2 regions of the Priestia sp. YIM B13551 genome follow, and region 1 is predicted to be linked to the other one. Evidence: a T-box and tRNA genes for the amino acid it is inferred to sense, from the RefSeq annotation. Region 1 holds a T-box; the other holds one or more tRNA genes.
The links. A T-box is a leader RNA that pairs with one kind of tRNA and senses whether it is charged. The one in region 1 lies ahead of thrS (threonine--tRNA ligase), so its partner is inferred to be a tRNA-Thr.
Positions count from the first base shown of each region.

Region 1 (7,858 bases):
TCATGAAATGTTGAAGCACATGCAAGGGATAGAGATACTTGCTGCGTATGAAGAGCGAGGAGAAATTAGCTTAAACGTTGTAAAAGGAAGAAAAGCTTTTGTTGTGATTACTATTATTAACGTACGTCCTCTTGAAACCGCTATCGATTTTTCTGCTACAACAGAATCAAAAGTGGTGCCGGTTGATTTTGGTTTTAGTAAAGAACTTGTACGTACGCTTTATAAGAGCTTTGATCAAAAACTTATTCCTCTTTCTTCGTAAGTTCCTTATCATTTTTGAATTTCAGGAAATAAAATGGGGAAATTCCTTTTCCTTTACTTGTATTCAAGCCTTGTTTTCTATAAGATGGAATAAAGCAAATCCTTTAATACAGCATCGTGTTTGTTAAAGGAAATGATGATAAAAATCATAATAAATGGCGAATAGCCGGCTAACATAGATGGAAATTAACTTATATAAGAGAAAATAAAAAGAAAAACAAGGTTTATTATTGGAGCTGAGAATATGAAGTGCCCATCCTGTCATTACAATGGAACGAGAGTGCTGGACTCGCGCCCTGTAGAAGAAGGCCGCTCTATTCGTAGAAGACGTGAATGCGAAGAGTGTCACTATCGTTTTACAACTTTTGAGAAAGTAGAAGAACTTCCGTTAATTGTTGTAAAAAAAGATGGAGCGAGAGAAGAGTTCAGCAAAGACAAAATCCTTCGAGGGTTAATTAAGGCGTGTGAAAAACGCCAAGTAAGCTTAAAACAATTAGAAGATACCGTACACGATATTGAAACAGAGCTGCGCAGTCAGGGTACATCAGAGGTGCAGTCAGATGTGGTAGGAGAAATGGTGATGGAGCGATTAGCTGCTATCGATGAAGTCTCTTATGTTCGATTTGCTTCTGTATACCGACAATTTAAAGACATCAATGTATTTATTGATGAATTAAAAGATTTAATTAAGAAGGAACGACTGTAAAAGAGCTATTGAAGTATTCTTTAGGCTCTTTTTTTGTCATTTCTATTACTTTAAAAGTAGGTAGGGAACGACATGAAAGAACAACATTGGAAAGAAATGATACCGGTCGATCGTTATGTTGTTCGTTCGAACGGCATACTGCAGGAATACGACCGAAAGATTTTAACCATGCTCTATCAGCCGTTGGTGGGTACAACGTGCTTTGGTCTGTATATGACGCTATGGAGCGAGCTGGAACAAGATCGTTTATGGGGGAAAGAGTCTACGCATCATCATCTAATGTCAATGATGCAAATTAATTTGAAAGCTATTTACCATGAGCGGTTAAAATTAGAAGGCATTGGTTTGTTAAAAACATATATTAAGGAAGAAGATGATGTTCGTGTGTTCATTTATGAGCTCATTCCTCCTCTTACGCCCCATCAGTTTTTTAACGATGGCGTGTTAAATGTATATTTATATAACCGACTCGGAAAATCTATCTTTCAAAAAGTAAAAAATTATTTTTCTGATTCACTCGTCGATGACCAATCGTTCACAGATGTGACGCATTCATTTAACGATGTATTTAAATCAGTTAAAGCAACAGAGCTGGCTCCAAGTTTTCAGTCTGAAAGCAAGGATGTATTTTCTCCTGATGCTCAAACGGACTTTGTGGATTCCTCCAAACGCGCTTCTATTGAGATGAGCCCGGATTCCTTTGATTTTGATTTATTTTTAGCAGGTCTAACAGATTCAATGATTTCGAAAAGGTCTATTACATCTAAAGTAAAACAAGCGATTGAAAAGCTAGCCTTTTTATACGGTATCGATCCTCTTCAAATGAAAAACGTGGTGCTCGATTCGCTAAATGAGAACGATCAAGTTGATATTGAATTGCTTAGAAAAGCGGCACAGTCCTTTTACCAATTTGAAAATGGAGAAGCACTTCCAAATCTAAGCGAACAAATTCAGCCGCCTATGCTTCGTACTATGCAGGAAAAGCAGCCGCAGACAAAGGAAGAGCAGCTCATTCAACAGCTTGAAGTGACTTCTCCTCGACAGCTTTTGATCGAGTTTTCCGGGGGAGCAGAGCCTTCAAAAGCAGATTTGCAAATGATCGAAGAAGTGATGTTTAACCAAAAGCTTTCACCAGGGGTAGTAAATGTTCTTATTTACTATGTTATGCTAAGATCCGATATGAAATTATCTAAGAGCTATGTAGAGAAAATTGCTGGACACTGGGCGCGCAAAAAGGTACAAACTGTTCAAGATGCCATGAATTTAGCTAAAAATGAACAGAAAGAATATCAGAATTGGACCGAAGCAAAGCAAAATAAAAAAACGGCTGGACGAAAAATTGTGCGTAAAGAAATGGTGCCAGAGTGGCTGAGCGATGAAGAAAAAGAAGAGAAAAAGCAGCCTTCAAAAGAAGTGGACGGATTTGAAGAAGAAAAACGAAAGCTACAAGAAGAGCTCAAGCAGTTAGATCAAGAGCTAAAACAAAAGCATAAAGAATAAAAAGCAGGTATGATAGAGGTGAGGTGAAAAAGATGAAGCCTATCAATGATTCACTAAATCAGTTAGTGAACAAAAAGGATTTTAAAGCACGCTTAGAAGCATTAAGAAACAGTATCCTGTCTAATCCCGAAGTTAAAACATTTTTGCAAGAGCATCGCCATGAGTTAGATGAGCAAATGGTCGACCGAGGTCTGATGAAGATGCATGAATTTATCGACCAAAGCAAATGCTGTGACAAGTGTCCTTCTTTGCAAAGCTGCGTCAACATGGTGAAAGGATACCACCCTCAGCTGGTTGTAAAAGGCCGTAATATTGATTTACAGTATGAACGCTGTCCTAGAAAAGTACAAGAAGATGAGCGAAAAGAACAAGAATCTTTTATTCAGTGTATGTACGTGCCTAAAGAAATTTTACAGGCAACAATGTCTGATATTGAAATTGAGCAGGGAAGATTTGAAGCCATTAAACTAGTAAGAGATTTTGTGCGAGAATATGAGCCAAATAAGAAAATGAAAGCTTTATATTTACACGGTTCGTTTGGTGTGGGGAAAACGTATTTTCTTGGAGCAATTGCCAATGCGTTAGCCGAAAAGAAAGTGAAATCTACCATTCTGTATGTCCCGGAGTTTTTGCGTGAGTTAAAAGGTTCGTTTCAAGATCAAAGTTTCAATGAGAAAATAGAGTATGTCAAAAAAGTACCGGTTCTTATGCTTGATGATCTCGGAGCAGAATCCGTAACGAGCTGGATGCGAGACGATGTGCTCGGAACCATTTTACAATTCCGTATGCTCGAAAATTTGCCGACATTTTTCAGCTCGAATTTAAATTTTAAAGAGCTTCAACATCATTTGACTTATACCCAAAGAGGCGAGCAGGAAGAGCTCAAAGCCGCTCGTGTCATGGAACGAATTAAGTCTCTAGCCATTCCTGTTGAAATGAATGGAGAGAATAAACGAAATAGATGAGCAGGTCGTTTTACATTTCTTGTAACGACTTGCTCATTTTTTTGCATGTTGCCCCATATACATTAATAAAGCGTGTCCAAAGGGGGGCTATGAGGAATGAAAATATTCTTTAAATATGTAGAAGACGCAGTCGTTGTATATGAGTCTTTATGCGCGAAGCGAAGCGCTTTATCATATGGTTCACAGTGCTTGAAGCTGGTGAATAATCAGCTTTTAGTCATTGATGAGACATACAATAGAGAGGCCGTTTTACAAGACATGGTGATACCGGTATTAACCCACGTAATTTTAAAAAAGAAAGAAAAAAAGATGATGGTAAACATATTAAAAGAAGAATTTTTCTATTCAGAAGAGGAAGAGCAAGATTTGCTGCTTCAAATTATGGGGGGGATTATGGAAGGAGAGAGAGGCGAAATTCCGCAAAAAACATTTTCTCTTCCAAGAGAATTACTTATCCGCCAGGCTCTTCAAGACTTCTTCATTCATAATGTAACATTCACCTTTGAGTCTTTTCTCCAATTCCGCTTAAAAGAATATCAAGAGCGGCTGCGCTATTATGCCGAGCTGGCGATTGATGAATATAAGCTTGAACAAGACTATCAAATTCTTATTCATCAGCTGCGTCAAGCAGCTAATGAAAGACAGTTATCTACAGGCGATGTGTATGTAATGCACTTGAATAAAAACAAGTTTGTGTTGTACGACCACAATAGTAGATATGTTCCTGAACGTGAATGTGCAGCTCTAGCAGAGGCCTTTTTATCTGAACAAGAATCATTATACATAGACTCAACTATTATCGCGCCTTTGCTAAGTTTATCTCCAGCTGCTATTCATCTGTATAGCGACCAGCATGATCATGATTTTGTTTATACCATTCAAAATATCTTCCAAGAAAAAGTTATGTTATACGAAAAAAATGAATTTCCGTTTGATCAAAAGCAAAATATAACGTGAAAGGTTGATTTCTATTTTGAAAATGAATATAATAAATGCATATTGAAAAACAGCTATATGTTACAAGTTATGATGAGGACATGAGTGTATATTTACGGTTTGTAGAGAGGGAGATCCAGGCTGGAAATCTCCTAACACGGAATATATTCTTACCACCTCTAAACTTCAGTAGTAAACGAGCAGAGCCTCTAGTAATTACTGACGGAATTTCCGTTATAAAACCTCGAGCCGCTTCGGGTTCTTTGGGTTATCCAAGATACGAAGAGGAAACAAGGGTGGTACCGCGTGTATACACAACTCGTCCCTTTTGATAAGGGACGAGTTTTTTGTTTTTACAAAAAGTTTATTCAGTTATGTTAAAGGAGTGGAAAGTTGTGTCAGAAGTAATCAAAATGACATTTCCTGATGGAGCTGTTAAAGAGTATCCAAAAGGATCATCAACAGAAGATATTGCGGCTTCTATTAGCCCGGGATTAAAGAAGAAAGCATTAGCAGGCAAAGTAAACGGCGAGCTGCTGGATTTACGTACGCCAATTGAACAAGATGGCAGTCTTGAAATCATTACGCCAGATGCTCCTGAAGCGCTTGAAATTATGCGTCACAGTACAGCGCATTTAATGGCTCAAGCAATCAAACGTTTGTACAAAGATACAAAAGTACAGCTAGGTGTAGGGCCGGTTATCGAAAACGGTTTTTACTATGACATCGATATGGAAGAATCAATTACTCCTGAAGATTTAGGTAAAATTGAAAAAGAAATGAAAAAAATCGTTAATTCAAATATTGAAATTGAACGAAAAGAAGTTTCTCGTGAAGAAGCCATTCAACTTTTTAAAGAAGTTGGCGATGAACTAAAGCTTGAATTGATCGATGCGATTCCAGCAGGTGAAAAGGTTACGATTTACCAACAAGGCGAATTCTTTGACCTTTGCCGAGGCGTGCACGTGCCGTCAACAGGCAAAATTAAAGAATTTAAACTATTAAGCGTGGCGGGTGCTTATTGGCGCGGAGACAGCGATAATCAAATGCTGCAGCGTATTTACGGTACAGCATTCTTTACAAAAGCAGATTTAGACGAGCATCTTCGTCTTCTTGAAGAAGCAAAAGAACGTGACCACCGTAAACTTGGTAAAGAGCTAAACTTATTTACAAATTCTCAAAAAGTAGGACAAGGTCTGCCTTTATGGCTTCCAAAAGGTGCGACGATCCGCCGTATTATCGAGCGTTATATCGTAGATAAAGAAGTAAGCCTTGGTTATCAGCACGTTTACACTCCAGTGCTCGGAAGTGTAGAACTTTACAAAACGTCTGGTCACTGGGAGCACTACCAAGATGACATGTTCCCTGCAATGGAAATGGATAACGAAGACCTGGTTCTTCGTCCGATGAACTGTCCTCATCACATGATGGTTTACAAACAAGGTATTCACAGCTATCGTGAGCTTCCAATCCGTATTGCTGAGCTTGGAACGATGCACCGCTACGAAATGTCAGGAGCATTATCAGGACTTCAGCGTGTTCGAGGCATGACACTAAATGATGCGCATATCTTTGTACGTCCCGACCAAATCAAAGAAGAATTTATTCGTGTAGTTCGCTTAGTTGAAGCGGTTTATAAAGATTTTGGATTTGAAAATTATTCATTCCGTCTATCTTACCGTGACCCTGCAGATACAGAAAAATACTTTGATGATGATGCAATGTGGGAAAAAGCACAAAGCATGTTAAAAGACGCGATGGATGAGCTTGACCTTGATTATTATGAAGCTGAAGGAGAAGCGGCATTCTACGGTCCAAAACTAGACGTTCAAGTTAAAACAGCTCTTGGTAAAGAAGAGACGCTATCTACGGTTCAATTGGATTTCTTACTTCCTGAACGATTTGATTTAACGTATGTAGGAGAAGACGGAAAACAACATCGACCGGTTGTTATTCACCGCGGCGTGGTGTCAACAATGGAACGTTTTGTAGCTTTCTTAATCGAAGAATACAAAGGAGCTTTCCCAACGTGGTTAGCACCTGTACAAGTTCAAGTGATTCCGGTATCACCTACCGTTCACCTTGAGTATGCAAAAGAAGTGCAAGAACAGCTTCAGCTGGCGGGTATTCGTGTGGAACTTGATTCTCGCGATGAGAAAATCGGCTATAAAATCCGTGAGGCTCAAATGCAAAAAATTCCTTATATGCTTGTTGTAGGGGATAAAGAAGTAGAGGATAAAGCAGTAAACGTACGTAAATACGGTGAGCAGAATTCAGAAACAGTGGACTTCCAAGCCTTTTTACAAAATGTAAAAGCAGAAGCATCTCGCTAATGAAAAAAGCAGAGAATTGAAATTCTCTGCTTTTTTATGCAACATTTATAAAAAACTGTTGCATAAATGTTTTTCCTTTGATACAATAATTTTTGTTGTGAAAAAAGAACGAAATCATTGACTTTTGTCTTTGTTGATACTATAATAGCTTAAGTAATTGAATACTTGTTTATACAGAAGAAGAAGCACCCGCTTCTCACCTGAGTGACGCATAGAGCAGTTAGCAGGTACATCGTATCTTAATTAAAACGATAGAAGTGTGGGTGCAGTATGTACTCACACTTTTTTGTGTGAGTTAATAATCGGTCTAAGCAAGCGTATTCGCTCATTAAACCTTGGAGGTGGCTACTTATTAGCAAGGACATGATGGTAAACGAGGGCATTCGAGCTCGCGAAGTTCGTCTAATTGATCAAAACGGTGAACAATTAGGAATTAAATCAAAAAATGAAGCATTAGAAATTGCTTCACGAGTAAATCTTGACTTAGTAATGGTTGCTGCAAATGCGAAACCGCCGGTATGTCGTATTATGGACTACGGTAAATTCCGCTATGAGCAACAACGTAAAGAAAGAGAAGCTCGTAAAAACCAAAAAGTTGTAAACTTAAAAGAAGTTCGTTTAAGTCCAACAATTGATGAACATGATTTTAACACTAAACTTCGTAACGCACGCAAGTTCCTTGAAAAAGGTGACAAAGTGAAAGCGTCTATTCGCTTTAAAGGTCGTGCCATTACTCATAAAGGGATTGGCCAAAAAGTACTTGAACGTTTTTCACAAGCTTGCGAAGATGTAAGTTCAGTTGAATCGGCTCCTAAAATGGAAGGCCGCAGCATGTTCTTAGTCTTGGCACCTAAAAACGAAAAGTAATAGAACGAGGAGGAACACCCCATGCCAAAAATGAAAACACATCGTGGCGCTGCAAAGCGTTTCAAAAAGACTGGAAGCGGTAAATTAAAACGTGCTCGTGCTTACACAAGCCATTTATTCGCTAACAAATCTACAAAACAAAAGCGTAAATTACGTAAAGGTTCTTTAGTAAGCAAAGGTGACTTCAAACGTATCCGTCACTTATTAGATAACATTAAGTAATTTGGGTTGAGATAGAAACAATACAGGAGGTAAACAATTATGCCACGCGTAAAAGGCGGTACAGTAAC
Region 1 covers NZ_JBHZOX010000004.1:146,591-154,448, forward strand. Annotated here, with positions in the region: gene ACFX4N_RS20435 (hypothetical protein) at 1-262, shown strand, start outside; gene nrdR (transcriptional regulator NrdR) at 506-967, shown strand; gene ACFX4N_RS20445 (replication initiation and membrane attachment family protein) at 1,040-2,467, shown strand; gene dnaI (primosomal protein DnaI) at 2,500-3,432, shown strand; gene ytxC (sporulation protein YtxC) at 3,529-4,389, shown strand; T-box leader at 4,450-4,698, shown strand; gene thrS (threonine--tRNA ligase) at 4,743-6,701, shown strand; ribosomal protein L20 leader region at 6,873-6,995, shown strand; gene infC (translation initiation factor IF-3) at 7,065-7,568, shown strand; gene rpmI (50S ribosomal protein L35) at 7,590-7,790, shown strand; gene rplT (50S ribosomal protein L20) at 7,830-7,858, shown strand, end outside.

Region 2 (7,858 bases), on a different contig from region 1:
GCATTCGGATTTTTTTATTGATAGGGTAAATATAGGTTTCGTATGTTTAGTTGCTTCTAGCTGTTGATTGAAGGGCAAGGCGAAGACTCCTGCGGGAAAAGAGGAACAGGTGAGACCCCGCAGAAGCGTACGCGACGAGGAGGCTCACCGGCCGCCCGCGGAAAGCGAAGCCTTGCACGGAAATCAACAGCGGTGTAACAAGTAACTTATACTAACTCCTTTATTCAATTTGTTCGACTTTAAATTAAAATGATTTAGTTACGTCTTAAACGCTTTTTAATGAAGTTCACTCACATACTGATCAATCATCGTTTGCAGTTCCTCTAGGGGCGTTTTACTGTTGTTAACAGACAGCTGCTTTAACGATTGAAGGGCACTATCCACAACAAACTTGCGGGGATTTGATTGTTTAAACAGCTCTTCTTCAATAAAACTAATAAGCTCTGTGCATTTTTGACGTTCGAATTCATCAGTAAATTGTTTGTGAACTTGTTTTTTTAAATCGATAAGTGCTGCAGAAATGTCCTGTTCTATTTGATTTTTAGTATTCGGGCAAGATGGAAGCCATTCTTTAATCGTTTGCGGATCGAGCAAAATGTCTCCTGCATTTGCTACTTCGTCTACAAGAGGAAGCAGGCGCTTGACACTGTAGCTTATGATCTCATGCGGGTCAGTATTTGTGCCGTTAACCATAAAATTATAGTGAAAGTTGCGATGAAGCATGCCAAGAAACATAATTGCACAATCTAGCAGGTACGGTTTCTTTTCTTGTCCAAATAAATCAATGAACCGCTTGTAAACCCAGTTTACTTCAATAAACTGGGTTTTTTTTATGTATGCTTTTAAATCAGGATCATTGGAAACAAATACTTCTTCAAGTAATGTAAAAAATTTATGTTTATGATGATTTTTCATCTGTGCATCAATCTGTTTAACAAATACATCTACATCGGTCAGGCTTTTACCAACCAGCAGCTGGTTTCGCTCTTGTTCAATTGTTGTATGAAGCCAGGTAAAAACAGCGATTAATAATTCATTTTTTGAAGAAAAATAGTTGTAGAATGTTCCTTTTGAAATGCCGCTATAATCAATGATGTCTTGAATAGACGTAGCTTGAAATCCTTTTTCAACGAAGAGATGGTGTGCATTTTTTACAACTTGCTGTTTTCGGTTATTCATTATTATCACCTAAATATAAAATTAGACTCATGGTCCAACTTTATGATACATGATTTAAAGCGTTTACACAAATGTTCTTTTTTAAAAAAATGGACGATATCACGACAATATATTGATATAAAAGGGTTATAGGAGTAAAAAAGTCGATAAAATAAAGGACATGAACGCAAGATTTTTCGCTTGCATAAATTGAACTCACAGTATAATATACTCTATGTAGAACATGTGTCTAAAAAAATGAACTTGAAGTATAAGGAGGTACAATAATGAGTCAATCGATAAATCAAATGGAAAAGCCGCCTTATGGCATAATTGCTATTTTGTTAATAGGCGCTTTTATCTCATTGTTGAATGAAACGTTATTAAACGTGGCGCTGCCATCTATTATGAAAGACTTAGATGTGACAACGTCAACTGTCCAGTGGCTTTCTACTGGTTATATGTTAGTGAATGGTATTATGATTCCAACTACCGCTTTTTTAATTCAGCGCTATTCTGTCAGAGGCTTATTTTTAACGGCTATGACTTTATTTACAGCAGGAACAATACTTGCCGGCGCTTCGCCCGTATTTTCGGTCTTGTTAACCGCTCGTATTATTCAAGCATCAGGCGCAGCCATTATGATGCCGCTTTTAATGAACGTATTGCTCACAAGTTTTCCATTAGAAAAACGCGGAGCTGCGATGGGGATTTTCGGTTTAGTTATGATTTTTGCTCCGGCAATTGGTCCTACATTATCAGGGTGGCTAATTGAACACTATGAGTGGAGAATGCTGTTCCACCTTGTTACGCCAATCGCGGCAATTGTATTAATAGGCTCTTTCTTCCTATTAAAAGACAAAAAAGAAAAAGTGGAAATCAATTTGGATTTCCTATCACTTGTGTTATCTACGATTGGATTTGGAGGACTTCTATACGGGTTTAGCTCAGCAGGGGATAAAGGCTGGGATTCTGTGGAAGTATACGGCACCATTATCGTAGGAGCTGTGGCGCTGATTTTATTTATTACGCGTCAGTTCAAGCTGAAAACACCTATGCTTGAATTCCGCATTTTTAAATATCCAATGTTTGCTTTATCATCAACGATTTCAATGGTGATCACAATGGCATTATTCTCAGCCATGCTGCTAATGCCAATTTATGTTCAAACGGTACGAGGCATTTCTCCGCTTCATTCAGGATTACTAATGCTTCCGGGTGCGCTGCTAATGGGTGTGATGTCACCGATTACCGGAAAATTATTTGATAAATTCGGAGCGCGTGCACTGGCTGTAACGGGTCTAACGATTACAGCCGTTACGACGTATTTCTTCAGTAACTTAGAGCTTGATACGACGTATACAACGCTCATTACGCTTTACACGCTTCGCATGTTCGGAATGTCTATGGTGATGATGCCGGTTATGACAAACGGATTAAATCAGTTGCCGCAGCGCTTTAATCCCCATGGTACTGCGATGAATAACACGCTTCAACAAGTATCGGGAGCTATTGGTTCGGCTCTTTTAGTAACGGTGATGTCAAACCGTACAGCTACGCATGCAAAAGAGCTCGCTCAAGATGCAATGAGCGGAGCAGGAGCAGCTCAAATGAAAGAACAGATTGGGATGCAGGCAATGGTACAAGGAATTAACGATGCGTTTGCCGTCTCAGTAGTACTAGTGGTGGTTGCCTTAATTCTTTCATTGTTTATGAAACGCGCCACGCCGGCAAGTGAAGATGAAGTGATAAAGGAAAAAGCAGGACGCGAGCAGTTTGCTAAATAAAAAAGAAATCCCCGCTGAGACAGCGGGGATTTCTTTTAGCTTGTATATCTAAAGCTTAAGCCCATTTTCTTTAATAATTTCCGGTAGCCGATGGACGTTTGATCAGCCATAATATGCGCTTCCATCTGCAGGTCTAAAGGCAAGTCTTCAGGTTTTTGGTTTTCAACCATTTCACGGTCTTCGTCAAAGACGCGAAGGTTAAAGTCATACACACCTTCAACGGGAGAATCTTTGTCAAAGTTTCGAGCGATTGGTGCGAATAAACGTGTTTCGCGGGCTGAAATAGGAGAGACTGCATTCATAATCCACAGCTCTGCGCCTTCTGGGAAGTATACTTTTAGCGTAGCTGTAAACGGCGGATAAACATCAAAGACGCGAAGCCATTTAAAATCAGGTGGATTTAAATGCTGCTGTTCTTTGGAATAATTGCTCACGGTGCTGGTATATTCTACATGAAGCCCATAGTCTGTATCGCTTACTTTATATTTAGGCACAAAGGCGTTGTTTCGATCACCAAATGTGTCCGTGTGCACCCAAGCAAAATGAGCTACGTCTAAAAAGCCTTCCATTTGACGACCGGCCGAACCCATGATATCAAAGCTCGGACAAACAATTTGCTGAAAATCAGGGTCCTCCCACGCATCGAAGTAAGGCAGGTTATCTTGTTCTCCTGTCAGGGAAGTCCATACTAATCCAAATCGTTCAATAACTGGATAGACGGCCATACACAGGCGGGGAGAAATGTTGGCATCAGGGTGAGCTGGAATCGACGTGCATGCGCCGTCCGTTGCATAGCGGAAGCCGTGGTAAGGACAGACAATTTCATCATCTTCCACCCAGCCCATGCTAAGCGGGGTGCCTCGGTGAACGCATAAATCACGAGCCGCTACTACTTTGTTTGTCGTGCGGTATAGAACGAGATTTACATCTAGTAGTTTTACGGACGTTGGTTTCTCTGTTACATCACTGCAGCGTGCGACCGGGTACCAATACTTGGCGAGCGTCGTCCAATCTTCCAGGCTGAACGTGCAGTCTCTTGGGTAGGGAGTTGCCGTTTTTGATTTGGTCATGGTTGGTTGTTGTTCCATCTATTTTCTTCCCTTCTTTTGTAAGCTCTTTTACTAAGGGTAATATAAAAAAAGAAAATTCACACAATTTATGTAAGGAGTTCTAACATAAAATATGGAACTTTGTAGAAAGTGCGAATTTCAGAAGACGCAAATTAGAGAATATACCAATAAAAAAATTTAAAAAAACGCTTCCTAAATAAATTTAAACGTGATATAATTTTCCAAGACGCTGGTGTAGCTCAGTAGGTAGAGCACTTGCATGGTAAGCAAGAGGTCGCAGGTTCGATCCCTGTCGCTAGCATACTAAAAAAACCTTCTTTCTTGTTGAAAGAAGGTTTTTTTATTTGTGTTGACTTTAAAATTATTCTCCGAATTATTCTTCCCCGCCTTGTGAAAACTTTAACAGTTTGATAGCCTTATTAGGAGGCTGTGAGAAAACATGTGTATCTTTTCCACTATGTCTTATGAATCATATTTAGAAATATTCTTAAAAGAATGTTTATTGCCTCTAAGTATTGGGTACACGAAACTAGGGGTTAAATTTCAACAGGGAGTGTGAACGATAATTTGATTACGTTTAAGAATGTGTCAAAGCAATATCCAGACGGTACGACCGCCGTGAAAAATATTAATCTAGAAATTAAAGAAGGGGAGTTTTTCGTTTTAATTGGTCCGAGTGGGTGTGGGAAGACAACCACCTTAAAAATGATTAACCGTCTTCATGATATTACCGAAGGAGAACTATACATAAAAGATAAGCTCGTATCGGCCCACAACATACATAAGTTACGCTGGAACATTGGCTATGTCCTGCAGCAGATTGCTCTTTTTCCTCATATGACCATTGCTGAAAATATAGCCATTGTACCCGAGATGAAGCATTGGAAGAAAAACAAAATCAAAACGCGCATTGATGAACTGCTTACCTTGGTAGGACTAGACCCAAAGCAATATAGAAACCGGAAGCCGTCTGAGCTCTCAGGTGGCCAGCAGCAACGTGTAGGTGTAGCACGTGCCCTCGCAGCCGATCCCCCCGTTATTTTAATGGACGAACCCTTTAGTGCCCTCGATCCGTTAAGCCGCGAACAGCTTCAGCAAGATATTATTAGCTTAAAAGAAAAAATCAAAAAAACATTTGTGTTTGTTACGCATGATATGAGCGAAGCGATGACGCTTGGAGATCGTATCTGCCTGATGAAAGATGGGGAAATTGTTCAAGTTGGAACCCCGGAGGAATTCATTCAAAAGCCTAAAAATGAATTTGTAAAAACATTTATTGGAAATCAAGGCAATGCTTTATTTGAGACATTGGATATGTTTGTCAAAGAAAGTGAACAGCCAGACGTAGAACCTACTGAAGAGCTAGCTTCAACCGCCACTGTTCAGCAGGCAATGGACGCCCTTTACGACCATGAAGCAATAGCCGTGAAAAAAGGGAGCAAACGCATTGGCGTTGTAACGCGCAAAAACCTATTAGCGTTTCTTTCTGATAAAACGAAAGAAGGAGGAACGCTGTAATGAATGCACTAAGCACATTATTAGATCAACGAGGAGATGCACTGTTTCAAGCTCTTCTTGAACACATTCAAATTTCCGTACTGGCTCTTGTTATCGCCGTGTTAATTTCAGTGCCGCTCGGACTGTACTTAACGAGGCATGACCGCATTGCTGAACCGATCATTGGCGTAACAGCCGTACTGCAAACCATTCCTTCACTCGCTTTATTAGGATTACTGATTCCTCTTGTCGGAATTGGAACCTTTCCCGCGGTTATTGCACTGTTTTTATATTCGCTTCTTCCTATTGTACGAAATACATATACCGGAATTAAAGAAGTGGACCCATCTTTAATTGAAGCATCCAAAGCCATGGGGATGAACTCGTGGAGACGATTAATCAAAGTAGAACTTCCTCTAGCACTTCCTGTCATTATGGCCGGAATTCGCACAGCGATGGTACTCATTATTGGTACAGCGACAATCGTGGCTCTTATCGGAGCGGGCGGACTCGGAAGCTTAATTTTGCTTGGTATTGACCGAAGCGATAATAGTTTGATTTTATTAGGAGCCATTCCAGCCGCATTATTAGCGCTTATTTTTGATGGAATTCTGCGAACGATTGAACACTCAGCTAAAAAAGGGTCCAAAAAACGCTCGTTTATTATGATCATCGTATTAATACTCATTCTTGTTTCTCCGTTTGCAGCGATGAGCGCAACAAAACCAGACCTTGTTATCGGAGGGAAGATTGGTGCAGAACAAGATATTTTAATTAATATGTACAAAGAATTAATTGAAGATCAAACCGATATGAAAGTAAATCTGCGTTCGTCGCTTGGGAAAACGGTATTTGTATTTGAGGCTCTGCGTAACAAGGAAATTGATTTGTACCCTGAATATACGGGTACAGCCATTGTGACGCATCTAAAGGAACAGCCGGACAGCAAAGATGAAACAGAGGTGTACAAGCAGGCAAAAGAAGGATTTCAAAAGAAATTCGGCCTTGTCTATTTAGATCCAATGAAGTTTAATAATACGTACACATTGACCGTAACAAAGGAATTTGCCAAGGAAAATAATCTAACAACTATTTCAGATTTGGCAAATGCAACAGATAAAGTAAAAGCAGGATTTACGCTTGAGTTTAAAGATCGTGAAGACGGCTATGTAGGCATTCAAAAAGAATATGGCCTTACCTTCCCCAATATTAAAACGATGGAGCCGAAGCTTCGCTATCGCGCTGTAGAAAAAGGCGATATTAACATGCTTGATGCTTACGCAACGGACCCTGAAATCAAACAGTTTGGTTTGAAAGTCTTAAAAGACGATCAGCAGTTCTTCCCTCCGTATCAAGGAGCGCCTGTGCTTCGTGAAGCTACGCTAAAAGAGCACCCTGAACTGAAAAAAATCTTAAATCAACTGGGCGGTAAAATCAGTGATGACGAAATGCGTGAAATGAACTATCAAGTAAATGCGAAAGGAAAAACGGCTGAAGAAGTTGCTCATCAATTCTTAGTGAAAAAAGGATTAATTAAAGAGTAAAAACGAAGAAAAAAGCTAGGACAACAGTATGTTAGTTGAAAGAAGATCTGAATGATGAATCGTTCGGATCTTTTTATTTTAGTTGTTTCTAGCAGTTGATTGGAGGGCAACGCGAAGACTCCCGCGGAAAGCGAAGCCTTGCATGGAAATCAACTGCGGTGCAAGAAGTGATCCATACTCGATTATTTACTCCATTCGTCCGTCTTTAGATTGGCGTGATTTCGTTATGTCTCAATCTCTTTTTAATGCGGGAGAAGCATTAATGAAAATGAGGCCTTATGAACAAGCTAAAGGTACCGAATTTGTTTTCTGATGGAAGGGAGGCGCTTTTATGAATTCATTTTTTACGTGTCATCCTGTACAACATTCCTTTCAGCTTTTTTCAGTTGAACATCTTGTAACTTTAGCTATTATCGTGATCATAGGAGCATTTATTTTTTTGTGTCGAAAGCAGCTGCGAAAAAAGATGTTTGTGTTCATTTTGCTTTCACTCATTCTAATTGCTTCAGAAACAGCCTACCAGGCTTGGGAAATCAGCTGCCATCAGTGGTCCGCTGAAACTTCCTTGCCTCTTCAGCTCAGCGATATAGTCGTGCTGCTGGCTGCTGTTATGCTGATAACCAAAAGCAGGCTTCTTTTTTATTTTGTGTACTTCGCAGGAATCAGCAGCTCTGTTCAAGCGATGATTACCCCGGACCTTGGCGGCTATGCGTATGCCCAGTTTCGCTATGTGCAGTTTTATGTATCGCATGGCGGTGTGGTACTTGCTTGCTGTCTGCTAATTGCTGTCTGCAGATATAAG
Region 2 covers NZ_JBHZOX010000002.1:887,407-895,264, reverse strand. Annotated here, with positions in the region: gene ACFX4N_RS14230 (hypothetical protein) at 64-198, shown strand; gene ACFX4N_RS14225 (TetR/AcrR family transcriptional regulator) at 277-1,179, opposite strand; gene ACFX4N_RS14220 (DHA2 family efflux MFS transporter permease subunit) at 1,446-2,945, shown strand; gene ACFX4N_RS14215 (aromatic ring-hydroxylating oxygenase subunit alpha) at 2,981-4,033, opposite strand; tRNA gene ACFX4N_RS14210 (tRNA-Thr) at 4,244-4,316, shown strand; gene ACFX4N_RS14205 (ABC transporter ATP-binding protein) at 4,583-5,533, shown strand; gene ACFX4N_RS14200 (ABC transporter permease/substrate-binding protein) at 5,533-7,056, shown strand; gene ACFX4N_RS14195 (YwaF family protein) at 7,388-7,858, shown strand, end outside.
Region 2: it has a tRNA-Thr gene. The T-box ahead of thrS (threonine--tRNA ligase) is inferred to sense a tRNA for this amino acid. The anticodon was not compared.